3 regions of the Pseudoalteromonas ardens genome follow, and region 1 is predicted to be linked to each of the others. Evidence: predicted binding sites of a transcription regulator. Region 1 holds the regulator's gene; each other region holds the start of a gene.
The links. The regulator FliA, encoded in region 1, starts transcription of late flagellar genes. The targets are predictions, from matches to a motif close to CTAAAGNTNNNNNNNNNNNNGCCGATA.
Positions count from the first base shown of each region.

Region 2: a site for FliA is predicted at 2,389-2,415, ahead of QNM19_RS15775 (DUF4402 domain-containing protein). Genes of this name have one in related genera too.
Region 3: a site for FliA is predicted at 2,659-2,685, ahead of QNM19_RS10030 (DUF3530 family protein). Genes of this name have one in related genera too.

Region 1 covers NZ_JASJUV010000006.1:236,472-240,866, reverse strand. Annotated here, with positions in the region: gene flhF (flagellar biosynthesis protein FlhF) at 1-1,355, shown strand, start outside; gene QNM19_RS18315 (MinD/ParA family ATP-binding protein) at 1,348-2,208, shown strand; gene QNM19_RS18310 (RNA polymerase sigma factor FliA) at 2,211-2,945, shown strand; gene cheY (chemotaxis response regulator CheY) at 2,989-3,372, shown strand; gene QNM19_RS18300 (protein phosphatase CheZ) at 3,392-4,162, shown strand; gene QNM19_RS18295 (chemotaxis protein CheA) at 4,178-4,395, shown strand, end outside.
Region 2 covers NZ_JASJUV010000005.1:52,009-56,403, reverse strand. Annotated here, with positions in the region: gene QNM19_RS15790 (carboxypeptidase regulatory-like domain-containing protein) at 1-244, opposite strand, end outside; gene QNM19_RS15785 (fimbrial biogenesis chaperone) at 259-1,071, opposite strand; gene QNM19_RS15780 (DUF4402 domain-containing protein) at 1,134-1,589, opposite strand; gene QNM19_RS15775 (DUF4402 domain-containing protein) at 1,625-2,197, opposite strand; gene QNM19_RS15770 (hypothetical protein) at 2,437-3,051, opposite strand; gene QNM19_RS15765 (thymidylate synthase) at 3,121-3,954, opposite strand; gene lgt (prolipoprotein diacylglyceryl transferase) at 4,107-4,395, opposite strand, start outside.
Region 3 covers NZ_JASJUV010000002.1:1,140,169-1,144,563, reverse strand. Annotated here, with positions in the region: gene QNM19_RS10045 (aminoglycoside phosphotransferase family protein) at 1-206, shown strand, start outside; gene murU (N-acetylmuramate alpha-1-phosphate uridylyltransferase MurU) at 203-880, shown strand; gene djlA (co-chaperone DjlA) at 870-1,748, shown strand; gene QNM19_RS10030 (DUF3530 family protein) at 1,767-2,627, opposite strand; gene QNM19_RS10025 (polyprenyl-phosphate transporter) at 2,750-3,703, shown strand; gene nhaD (sodium:proton antiporter NhaD) at 3,986-4,395, shown strand, end outside.

The DNA.
Region 1 (4,395 bases):
CTCCTCAGCAAAGCGCAGCGCAGGCTGCACCTCGACAGGCCGCCCCCGGGCAAAGTGCTCAGCACAGTTACAGCCAGCCTGCCAGAATGGTTCGTCCTCAACCGCGTCGCGCAGAGCCTCAGAAGCAAGCGCAGGTTGCAGACAGTCTTGAAGCCTTGCTTGAGCGCCAAGCCCCTCGTCCTAAGTCGCCCGAGCTTGCTTCTATGTTTTCTCAGTCTGGCATTAACACCGATGACATGTTCGGCGCTCAGCAACGTAACGAAGCTCCTGCAAAAGCTGCGCCCCAGGCTACGCGTCAACCGCGTTATGAAGCACAAAGTCATGATTTTGATGGCCGTGATGCAGCTACTTCCTGGGAATTTGGAGATGACCTTGATCAGGGCTTTGGTGACGAACCAGCGGCACAGAAAAAAGCCAACGACGATGAAATGTCTTCCATGCGTGATGAAATGAACGCTATTCGTCAGCTACTTGAATTCCAGTTGTCTGGATTGATGAATCAGGAAATGGCACGTCGTGATCCGACCCGCGCTTGTCTGGTTGAGCGTCTTAAAGGTATGGGAATTGGTGCGGAAGTCGCAGAGCAGATGGCTTGCTTTATTCCTGATGACGTTTCTCGTAAAGAAGCGTGGAACGCACTGCTGAATATGGTTGTCAATCAAATGCATACAACGAACAACGATATTCTGCGTCAGGGCGGTGTATATGCCATGGTCGGACCAACAGGGGTTGGCAAAACCACGACAGTTGCAAAATTGGCAGCGCTGGGCGCACAGAAATATGGTGCCGATAATGTAGCACTGATCACAACGGATACCTATCGTATCGGTGCTTACGAGCAACTGGCAACCTATGGTCGGATCATCGGCTGTCCTGTTAAGCAAGTAAAAGATGCCAATGAACTTGCAGAGGTTCTTTATCATTTACGCAATAAGCGTCTAATATTAATAGACACGGCGGGGATGAGTCAGCGTGACTTGCGTCTGACGGAGCAGTTAAACACCCTGATGCGCAGTAGCCGTGTTGACATTCGCAGCTACCTGGTATTAAGTGCGACTGCTCAGATGCATGTACTGCAAGAAACCGTAAACCACTTCAAAAAAGTCAATTTAAGTGGTTGTATTTTTACAAAACTTGATGAAAGTCTAAGTTTAGGTGAGATAATTAGCATAGCGATTCAAAATCGTCTGCCAATAGGGTATCTTACCAATGGTCAGCGAGTGCCTGAGGACATTCGCGTGGCAAACGCTCAGAAGTTAGTCAAAAAGGCTGAGCAATTGTATTTAAAGAGAACAAAAGCACAACATTCGCGACGTGTACCAGTGGCGTCCCAGACAGTAGGAATGTATGATTAATACAGTTTTAGATCAAGCAAGTGGCCTGCGGAGAATGAACCAAAAAAATAACCACAGTGTAAAAGTAATCGCAGTGACTGGTGGTAAAGGTGGAGTAGGTAAAACCAATGTATCCCTCAACACTGCCATCGCATTAGGACAGCAGGGTAATCGGGTCTTGGTGCTTGATGCTGACTTAGGTCTGGCTAACTGTGATGTCATGCTAGGCTTGAGGGTCGAGAAGAATTTATCTCATGTATTATCTGGCGAATGCGAGCTAGACGAAATCTTAGTTGAGGGTCCGGCTGGGATCCGTATCGTGCCTGCAACGTCAGGTTCACAAAACATGGTCGAATTAACGCCTGCCGAGCACGCTGGCCTGATCCGTGCCTTCAGTGAGCTTAGCAGCGAATTTGATATTTTAATCGTCGATACGGCGGCTGGCATTTCAGACATGGTGCTGAGCTTCTCCCGAGCTGCCCAGGATGTACTGGTTGTAGTGTGTGACGAGCCGACTTCTATTACCGATGCGTATGCGCTTATCAAAGTATTAAGCCGTGAACATGGCGTCTACAAATTCAAAATTGTGGCCAATATGGTGCGGAGCTTAAGAGAAGGGCAGGAGTTATTTGCAAAGTTGTCCAAGGTTACAGACCGATTTTTAGATGTCGCTTTAGAGCTGGTTGCAACGATCCCATTTGACGAAAATATGCGTAAGTCTTCACGCCGTCAAAAAACCATCGTTGAGCTTTATCCTAATTCACCTGCTGCTGTGGCATTTAGAGGCCTGGCAAGCAAAGCTGTCAAGTGGCCCATTCCCCACCAACCTTCAGGTCATTTGGAATTCTTTATTGAGCAATTGGTAAACGGTTAAAGATGGCTTCACCGGTCAACCGCATGGCGGGATATAAAACGACAGACCACCTGCATAAGGTGGTGGAACGTCATACGCCTTTAGTGAAAAAGGTGGCCTGTCATTTGTTAGCCAGATTACCAGCCAGTGTTCAGCTCGATGATTTAGTCCAGTCAGGTATGATTGGACTGATAGAAGCCTGCAAAAATTTTGACGCGAGCAAAGGGGCGAGCTTTGAAACCTTTGCAGGAATTCGAATTCGTGGCGCAATGATTGACGAGATCCGCCGTGGTGACTGGGCGCCCCGCTCGGTACACAAAAACGGTCGCATGGTTGCAGAGGCCATTGCTGAGCTAGAAGCACAGCTTGGACGGGAACCAAAAGATACTGAAATCGCTGAAAAACTTGATATTACGCTAGATGAGTACCATCATATTTTACATGATGTCAATGCAAGTAAAGTGATCGGCATCGAAGACTTGGGGGTAGATGAAGACGTAATTTCTCCCGCAGGCAACGATTTTGCGCTAGACAAACCATTCAATAATGTTAAAAATGAGCGCTTTAACGAATCGTTAGTCAATGCGATCAAGACTTTACCTGAGCGCGATGCTTTGGTGTTGTCTTTGTATTATAACGATGAGATGAATTTAAAAGAGATTGGTGCGATCTTAGAGGTCAGCGAATCTCGAGTGAGTCAGATTCACGGTCAAGCAATGATCAAGCTTCGTGCAAAGATCAATGACTGGATCAATTAGAGTTAGTTTTACAATATAGGTTCAAACCTCACCGGAGGAAGTTTTGGATAAGAACATGAAAATTCTCGTGGTTGATGATTTTTCTACGATGAGAAGAATAATCAAAAACCTGCTAAGAGACTTAGGCTTTACCAATGTTCAAGAGGCTGATGATGGCAGTACGGCACTTCCAATGTTGCAAAATCAGGAATTCGACTTCGTCGTAACTGACTGGAATATGCCAGGCATGCAAGGTATCGATTTGCTTCGTGCAATTCGTGCTGATGATAAGCTTAAACACATCCCAGTACTCATGGTTACAGCGGAAGCGAAAAAAGAACAAATCGTTGCTGCTGCCCAGGCTGGAGTTAATGGTTATATCGTTAAACCGTTTACGGCAGGCACCCTGAAAACCAAACTAGAAAAAGTGTTCGAACGTTTAGGCTAGTATTGAAAAGGGTAGGCTTATGTCAACATCTTCTGTGCCACAGATAACTCTGGAACAGGCTAAACTGCTCGTTGAATACCTTGAACAAGGTGAGCAGGAAAAGGCTGATGAGATATTAATTGAGGCCACCAATAAAGAACAATCAGAGCTTTTTGCTGAAGTGGGCAAGCTAACTCGACAACTTCATGAGTCGTTGAAGAACTTTGAGTTAGATACCCGTTTATCTGATCTCACGACAGAAGCCATTCCAGATGCCAAGCAGCGCCTTAATTACGTCATGGAGATGACCGAAAGCGCTGCCAATAAAACCATGGATGCCGTAGAAGCAAGTCTTCCCTTAGCCCAAGAACTAGCCGATGAACTCTCTGAAATTAAGCCCACCTGGGACAGATTAATGAGCCGGGATATCCAGCTTGGAGAGTTCAAATCCTTGTGCCACGATCTTGACAGTTTTATGCAGTCGTCAAAAGGCCGTACAGATGAATTACAAAATCTGATGACCAATGTGTTGATGGCACAAGATTATCAAGATTTAACCGGACAGGTTATCCGGCGTGTCATTGAGTTGGTTCGTGAAGTTGAAGACAGCCTAATTCACTTGTTGACCGTATTCGGCAGCGCAGATGAAAGTCAACAAACTGCAGCCCAGCCACAGGCACAAACTACAGCCCCCGCCGTTACTGATGAGTTATCAGGTCCTGAGGGTCCAATTTTGGACGCTGAGTCTCGAGATGATGTCGTATCCGGGCAGGATGAAGTTGATGACCTGTTGTCTAGTTTGGGCTTCTAATAGGAGAGTATGCGAATGAGCTTTGAAGTCGATGAAGATATCTTACAAGACTTTCTTGTTGAAGCTGGGGAAATACTCGAACTGTTATCTGAGCAGCTTGTCGAACTAGAAAACAACCCGGAAGATAAAGAGCTGTTAAATGCGATTTTCCGTGGTTTCCATACCGTTAAAGGGGGCGCTGGCTTCCTGAGCATGACTGAGCTGGTAGATGCTTGTCACGGTGCGGAAAACGT
Region 2 (4,395 bases), on a different contig from region 1:
CAAACACCTCACCCAGATACACCCCGTCAGCATAAACAGATAAGAACAGGTCTTCACCTTCCGGGATCCCTGACTGCGCAGGCTGATTATTCACCGTCAGACTGGCTTGTGACTGCGACAGTTTTGCCTGTATGCGTTGCAGCGTACTGAGAACCTCAGAGAAATCCTGTTGTGAGGTCCCATGTGCTGGCATTGTACTTGCGCAAATCACAGCGAATACCACGCATGGTACGATTCTAGCCATTAACGAGCCTGCATTCAGGGCACAGTAACGGAGAAAATACGCTCAGCAAATGACTGTCCTTTATATTCACCGCTGCCTGTATAAACCACTTTTAGCTGCCCGGAACGCGCTCCCTGAAACATCTCTGGTGCCAGCAGCTTCAGCTGCAACTGCGCCTGACTGAGTTCCGGATAAATGCTGAAGCTGTTAACCAGTGCCGCCTCCTCCCAGTTTACCCCGTTTTGAGCGCGCCAGAAAACGCGCACACCACCAAAAGGACTGGCATCCCCTTTGCGCGACAAAATCAGGTTAACCGTTTCTAGTTGCCCCGCCTGACCGCGATTCAGAGTGGCTGCATCAATGGACACCTGAGGTGAGGATGCAGACTGACGGTAGATCAGCGGGATACTGTAGCTCATGATCATATTGAGCCTGATCCCCACCCCAGCCTGATCCAGATCTTTTTTCTCAGGTAATGCCTGAAAGAACAGGTGCGAGCGGTACTCTCCCGCTGCCATGTTTCTTTGACGACGCAACGCCAGCTTCACGACCTGACGCTCACCAGGCGCAAGACGAACTTGTTTTGGTGTCATTCTGAGCAACCCACTCAGACGCATAGGGTTTTCCTGCTCAGACACATCTGTGTAGCCACCCTCTGGCAATGCCCGTTTTTCTTTAAAGCTCAGACGATAGGTTTTATATTCCTGACTACTGTTGATCAGAAACACCTTGGCACTGCGCTGACGCTCATCAAAGACAACCCGGGTGGGGGAAATCAGTAAGTTCGCGTACACGTGTGCTGTACATGACAGCAGTGCGAACAACACGATGTGGGTAATATACTTCATTGAATTTTGCCTATTTTACTGCTCATGGAGGCGAGTGCCGGTGTTACCGGCTAAAAGCTAAGTTAATAGCTTACTTCGACACTGACTGTCGTTGCATATTGACCATCTACATAAAGCGCTGCTGAAGCCTGACTTTGTAACGTACCGCCAATTAACAGACGGGCGCGGCCATCCCGGTCAGTGAATACCCTGGCAGAATGATGCAACTTAGTCACACTCAGCTTCCCCTCTGTGATGAGGTTACTATGCGCTAATTGGTCATTGAGCAAATCAGTCGATATATTCAGATAAACACCCGCAGGAAACGATTCCAGCAGGAGTTCAGCCGGGTGCCCTTTTTTGATCACATGAATGCTGCCCGACGAGCTTGTGCCACCGCCTGGTGACACCACAACACTGCTCGCAACACTGGGGTCCGCCACAATAATGGTGCCGAAATTCAGGTCCGCATTACGTACAATATTAGCCTGACAGCACCAGCTGAAGAACAAGCCCAAAAGCACAAACAGCACTTTCATGGGTGACCAGCGGGCACCTTGCCCGCCTCTGTACACTAGTAGCTTAGCTCTACGTTAAACGTACCTTCATATTCACCATCAAGGTAGTTGCCCTTATCCGCGCTCTCCGTGGTGAGTGTCGCGCCCACATTAAAGGCAATTTTACCTTCAGCATCTGCCTGAAGTGTCGTTGTTGCAGCGGCAGGGGTAGTGCCGGAGGTCACATAATATGTAAAAGCGCTCAGCTTGAAGCTCGGCGTGCCGGGTGGCAGGCTTTGTGGTAGCACATCCGTTTCTGTTGGGTCAGTAATGGTTAGCGATGCATAAGGTGCGACGCCATCAACCGTAAACTTAGCGGGACTGCCTGGCTCAAGAATCGCAATTTCGGCTTTAGCCACATCCGTAGAAGCAGCTCGTGGTGCCGTATTTGGGTTTGCAGAAATAATCAGGGTGGCGGTTTCTACACCACCAGTGTCACCACTGGCACGGATTGTACCAAAGCTCAGCGGCTCAGTATTTTCAAAAGTGAAGACATTTTTTACTGTAACTGACGCTTTGAACTCTGCAGGCTGTGCAGTAGTCAGTACCGGCATTGCAGCCAGAATTGAGAGTAGAGAGTACTTTTTCATTAACTTTTCCATCAGTAGGTCCTTTTTTATCAAATAGCCGTATCCGTAGTCGGCCAACAAACTCCATGTGCATCGCATCATCAATGCACACGTAAAACTACAACTTTATAGTTGTTTTCTATCATTATTCGAGTGCCCTTGGGTAGAAAGGTGCTCGACTTTGAATAAAAACACTAAATAGATGTCTAATATATCGTACCTAGATATAAAACCTTTAATTTTATTTCAAGTGTTTTTAGTCAGTTAACTAATTTACAGGGTTGACCACTGGCCTTAATTAAACGACAAAACAAGGTGCTTTCCTGCTCAGAACCAAACCCTGAAGCCTGTGTAAGGAAGAATTGGGACCCATTTTGCGCCGGCGTTTGTGAATAAATTGAAACAGAATTAAATATCTCAGGATAATAACTTTGTATGAGTGATAGAGATGCTTTGATCCGTTGATTCTGTGCCTGTGCACGCGTACCTAACAGATGACGACCAAATTGCACCACAAACAGACTTTGTCCTGGCGTAGTAAAGGCATTGGTGACCGCAGTCTGCTCTGCCCGGTGGGTAGTAACGGGTTTTTCTGACTGAGCCAGCTGCTCTTCAATTGGCTTAATCCCACTGGATTCAGACAACAAAGTCAGCAGCTGAGACAGGTCCTGCTCCATCTTAGCGACTCGTTCAATATTGGCTTTGTGCTGATTGTAGGTTTTGATTAATTCAGCCCGGGCAAGCGCCTCAGCCTCTTCATCCGGTGATGGATTTGAACTGCAAGCAGATAAGAGCACAGTGCCTGCAAGTAATATCACATGCGTTATCGCAGGTGTTCTGGTGCGTTGATGGCACATGCTGGAATGGATCAACATCGTTGTCGTGCTCCTTTTATAACAAGCGGCCTTCACTGGCCGCCAACAACATATTACGTCTTTTGTACATTAAATCGCAACAGGCGCTTTAATGTTGGGGTCGGCATCATACCCCTCTATTGCAAAATCTTCGAAACGATAATCATAAATAGACTCTGGCTTACGCAGAATATTGAGTGTCGGCAGGCCTTTCGGCTCTCTCTGTAACTGTTGCTCAATTTGCGCCATATGGTTTGAGTAGGCATGCAAATCACCAAAACTCACAATCACTTCTCCAGGTTCTAGGTCGCACTGCTGTGCCAGCATATGCACCAGCAGAGACAAACTGGCGATGTTATACGGCAGTCCCAGGAAGATATCTGAGCTGCGGATATACAGTTGGCCGGATAATTTGCCATCTGCTACATAGAACTGATAAAGCAAGTGGCAAGGTGGCAACGCCATACGACCAGCCTCTACGTTCTCCTGTGGACTCATGGACTCATCAGGCAGATACTCAACATTCCAGCCATGAAATAAAATACGACGGCTATTAGGATTGTTTTTCAATGTATCAACAACGTAGTCAATCTGATTAATCTCACCGCCTTCTTTAGTCGGCCACGCCGTCCACTGCTTACCATAAATCGGACCCAGATCTCCGTTTTCCAGCGCCCATTCATCCCAGATTTTAACGCCGTTTTCATTTAGCCAGGTTTTATTGGTATCCCCTTTTAAGAACCAGATCAACTCATTGGCAATACTTTTAAAGTGCAACTTTTTGGTGGTCAGCAGCGGAAAACCATCCTGGAGGTTATGACGGATCTGACGGCCAAATACGGAGCGCGTACCTGTACCAGTGCGGTCCCCTTTCTGGGTGCCGTTTTCTAATACGTCTCGCAACAACTCCAAATACACTTTCATGCTTTACTCCTCAAAATGATCTCTCTATTGACCCTACACAAGGGGTTTGTCTGGTACAAAAGTATACTACGTTCGCACGCCGGGGTAACTAATTCACGATGGGATTTATTGCAAGGCAGACTGGGACCCCAAGCGCGGGGTCCCAATGTAGTTTAGGCGCTCGCTGTCGAGGTACGCTTGTGGCTCCAAAGCATCAAGCCAAGGCCACCAATCATCATAGGTAAGGACAAAATTTGGCCCTGAGAAATCATGCCGGCATACAGACCGATATGCGCATCCGGCTCACGGAAGTACTCAACGATAAAGCGGAAAGTCCCGTAGCCAACCAGGAACAAACCGGCAATACTGCCAGCCGGGCGTGGCTGCTTGCGATACCAGATCAGCATGATGAATAACACCAAACCTTCTAAAAAGGCTTCGTAAAGTTGTGACGGGTGACGG
Region 3 (4,395 bases), on a different contig from region 1:
GGTTACAGCGCCACCTCAAGGCGACTGGGATCTTTGCGCGTTTATATTTACGAGATGGCAAGCCAGGTTATTTACATAACATTCTGCCAACTTTGCAGTACATTTATGAGACAGCAAAGTGTGTTGATGCATTTCAATGGCTTGCAACCAGTTTGCAATCCGAGATAATACCCCTGGTACAGGCTAAGCTGGAACAACAAAAATGAAAGCAATGATTTTGGCCGCAGGGCGAGGCAAGCGCATGATGCCGCTGACGGCGACTATGCCAAAGCCCTTGCTTGAGGTTGCTGGTAAGCCCTTACTGGAATACCACATAAAACGATTGGCAGATGCAGGCATCACCGACATCGTCATTAACCTGGCGTGGCAAGGCGAAAAAATACGTGATTACTTCGCTGATGGCAGTGCGTTTGGTGTGTCAATTCTATACAGTGATGAACCTGAAGGGGGGCTGGAAACAGCTGGAGGCATCGTCCGGGCTTTGCCTTTGTTGTGTGATGATGCAGACACCTTTATTGTGATCAACGGCGACATTTATACGGATTATGCTGTGCACGACTTGGTGCGTTTGCACCTGTTACCTGGTGAGGCCCATCTGGTATTGGTAGAAAACCCACCTCATAATCCGGACGGAGATTTTCCACTGGCACATCAGAGTGCCTCTACTCAGGCTTATACGTTTGCAGGTATTGGTTTGTATCACAAAAACTTCTTTAACCAAGTGAAGGAACAATTTGTTGCTCTGGGTCCTATGCTCAGAGCGGGTCTGGCACAAGGGAGCATTTCAACGGAGCTTTATTTGGGGCAATGGCACGATATTGGCACGCCTGAGCGGTTAGTTGAGATCAACAACGCAGTGGAGCACATATATGTGGGGTAAGTTGCTGGGGGCGGGTTTCGGATTTATGTTTGGCAAGTGGCTGGGCGCTATTCTCGGGTTTTATCTGGGTCACTTGTTTGATAAAAGCCTGAAACAGGATTTTGACAAAGTGGGCGGATTCCAGGGCTTTTTAAATGGTGACGATCTCAGTGAACGCCAGGCGCTGTTTTTCTCCAGCTGCTTTTCTGTGATGGGCCATATCGCCAAATCAAATGGCAGAGTCAGCGAGGTACATATCCGCGCGGCAACGGCCTTTATGGATGAAATGGCATTGGCGGGTGATGATCGACGCGAAGCACAACATGCCTTCAGAGCGGGCAAAGAAGCGGATTTTTCGGTGAAAGATGCGGTACGGGAAGTCAGAGAAGCTTTTGCCAGGCGTTATGACTTATTGCAGTTGTTTCTGGAAATTCAAATTCAGATGGCGTTTTCGGATGGCCATGTATCACAGCAGGAGCAGACACTGCTGCGCGAAGTGAGTAAGTATCTGGGGATTTCTCAGACTCAATTTAATTTCTTGCTGCGGCGCTACCAGGCTGAGTTTCGTTTTCGTCAGCAGCGTGCTCAATGGCAATCACAGCAATCTCAGCAACGTCAGAGTGGGGGTCAGCAAAGACAACAGCGTGATTCGGCACGTGAACCTCAGTCATCAGCCGTATCGCGGAGCGAAGCGCTTGCGGTATTGGGTCTCAGTGATGGCGCATCGGACAAAGACATCAAACGCGCGTATCGCAAACTGATGGCACAGCACCATCCTGACAAGTTGGTTTCTCAGGGTCTGCCCGAGCACATGATGGAAATTGCCAAGCGAAAAAGCCAGAGTATTCAGTCCGCGTATGAACTGCTAAAACAAAAACGCAGCAGTTAAGCCAGCCTCTAATTCAGACTAAAGCCGGCGCAAAAACCCGGTTAATTCTTTACGCAGTCGTTGATGTTGTAAAGGCTGATGCTGCTCTCCAAAAAGCTCTCTTTGGCGATAATCGAGCTTGCTGTTGCGTCTGGCCCAGCGGCGACGATCGTCTATGGTTTCTAGAACCAGGGGGCTGTCGAATGTGTAAAAGACATCCAGCAGGGCTGGTGCGACCAGCGACAAACTGGCTGGCAAATGGCTGTTTCGTTGTGCATTGGCCAGCTGAGCACTCACAGTGATCAGCGCATCAACCCGAACGCTGGGCAAAGTGGCCAGATACTCCGCAAACAGACCTGCACTGTTGCCAAATGCCACTATGGCAATGTGCTCCTGCTGACGCAGCGCCAGCGTTTTGTAGAGGGCTTCAAATCGGGCAATCAAAGCGGCCTTATAATTGTCCAGTGCCAGTTCACTGAGCACCGGGATCGCCGAACTTGTTACTTCATTGGGCTGGGCGTCAATGATACCCGCTGCAAGGTCACCGTTGCTTGTGAGGTCGGGTACCGGCAAGGTATATGTGTCGTAGCCATCATCCGTTAGCGCCTGATGTAAGTAACTTAAGCCATTATTGTAGAGTTGGCTTTGCTCCAGCCCGGGCAACAAAACAATGATGCCACGTTTTGGTGCGGCCATATATTCTGAGAATAAAACGGAGATTTCCTGCTCTTCATCTTTAATCGTTAGTAGCTTTTCGCTGCTCAGCCAGTAGCGTAGATCGCTGTCAAATTGTGAGGACTTACTCGGTGGACTCTGGTGCTCAGCGGCCTGAGTCGGTGTTATCACGACCAGGCTTATCATCAGACTGACTGTCAGAAAAAACCGGGAATAATTAAGCATGTTTGCGCACCTTACCTTGCTAATGCCCTTGTATCGGCAATTTACCGCAAAGCTTGAGGACATTCTGGTTGCCACTATGTGCAGCGCCACAAAATTTCGGTAAACTCGTGCCGAAGAAATCGATGGAGAGTGCTTTGAGCAATAAAACTGACACCAAACGTGACTTTATCTGGTTGTTTTTTAAAGGGGCAGGTATGGGCGCCGCCGACGTAGTACCGGGTGTGTCTGGTGGTACCATTGCGTTTATTACTGGTATTTATGCCCGTCTGCTTGGGGCAATTAAAAGTGTCAATCTGGACGCCATTAAAACACTCAGAAGCAATGGTTTAAAGGCTGCGTGGCAACATATAGACGGCACTTTTTTGGTGGTGTTATTTGCGGGGTTGCTGACCAGTGCTGCTTCTTTGGCCAAACTTATTACTTATTTACTTGAGCATCATCAGCTGTTTGTTTGGTCGTTCTTTTTTGGCCTGATCATCGCCTCGTTTATTCATGTTGGCAAGCAAGTCTCTCGCTGGGGCCTGCCAACCATCAGTGCGTGTCTGGCAGGTGCGGTCATTGCCTATGTGATCACTTCTTTGGCGCCTGCCGAAGCGGTGCCACAGACCTGGTATTATTTTGCCGCTGGTGCAATCGCAATTTGTGCCATGATTTTACCCGGTATTTCCGGTAGCTTTATCTTATTATTACTGGGAATGTATGGCCATGTACTCAGTGCGGTCAATGAGATGCAGGTGATGTTGATCGCTTTGTTCTTGGGGGGATGTGTGGTTGGTCTGATGGCATTTTCACGTCTGTTGTCATGGTTACTTAGTCGCTTCGAGCAGGTCACCTTTGCCTTGCTATGTGGGTTTTTGCTTGGTTCACTGAACTTATTATGGCCCTGGAAGCAAGTGTTAACCACCTACACTAACTCCAAGGGGATAGAGAAGCCGTTAACGCAGGCCAATGTGTTGCCGGGAGAATTTGCTCGTCTATCTGGCCAGGAACCTTATGTTCTGAGTTGCGCTTTATTGGCTGTGGCGGGCTTAGCCCTGATCCTGATGATTGAGCGGATCAGTCGTAAAGACCCTTAGTTGGCACTGAACTGTGGTCAACTGATAAAATTTCATCATCTTATCATACGGGTGTGTGACAGTGGTTACACACCCGTTTTTTGTTGTCTGGCGGGTGAGAGCAACTCTAAGTAAGGCGGTGGGCTTAGACTTGTGTCGAATGCAGATGGAGCGAAAAGTGTGCTATCAAGTAGCCGCGCTCAAGTTAACCACGTTTTAACCCTGTTTCGGACCTGATAACACATGAAAAACTCGCTTTACGTTTTGCTCGCCTTAATCTTTATGCTCTGGCACCCGGCAGCAATGTCGGCTGCGGCCAACCACGTTGCAACACCCATCGATCTCACCTCGGCCGCCCTTGGCTGGATCTGTATCGCTATCTTTGTACTGGCTTATATTCTGGTCATGCTAGAAGAGAAGCTTCACATGCGTAAATCCAAACCTGTGCTGGTGGCGGCCGGACTGATCTGGATGCTGATCGGCGGCTACTATGTGATGCATGATATTCCTGAGCTGACTGAGCATGCTTTTCGGCATAATTTACTCGAGTTTTCAGAGCTGATGTTATTTTTGCTGGTGGCGATGACCTATATCAATGCCATGGAAGAGCGGCGCTTATTTGATGCCTTACGGGTATGGATGGTACGTCGTGGGTTTAACTTCAGAACGTTGTTTTGGCTCAGCGGCTTTCTGGCGTTCGTCATCTCGCCGAT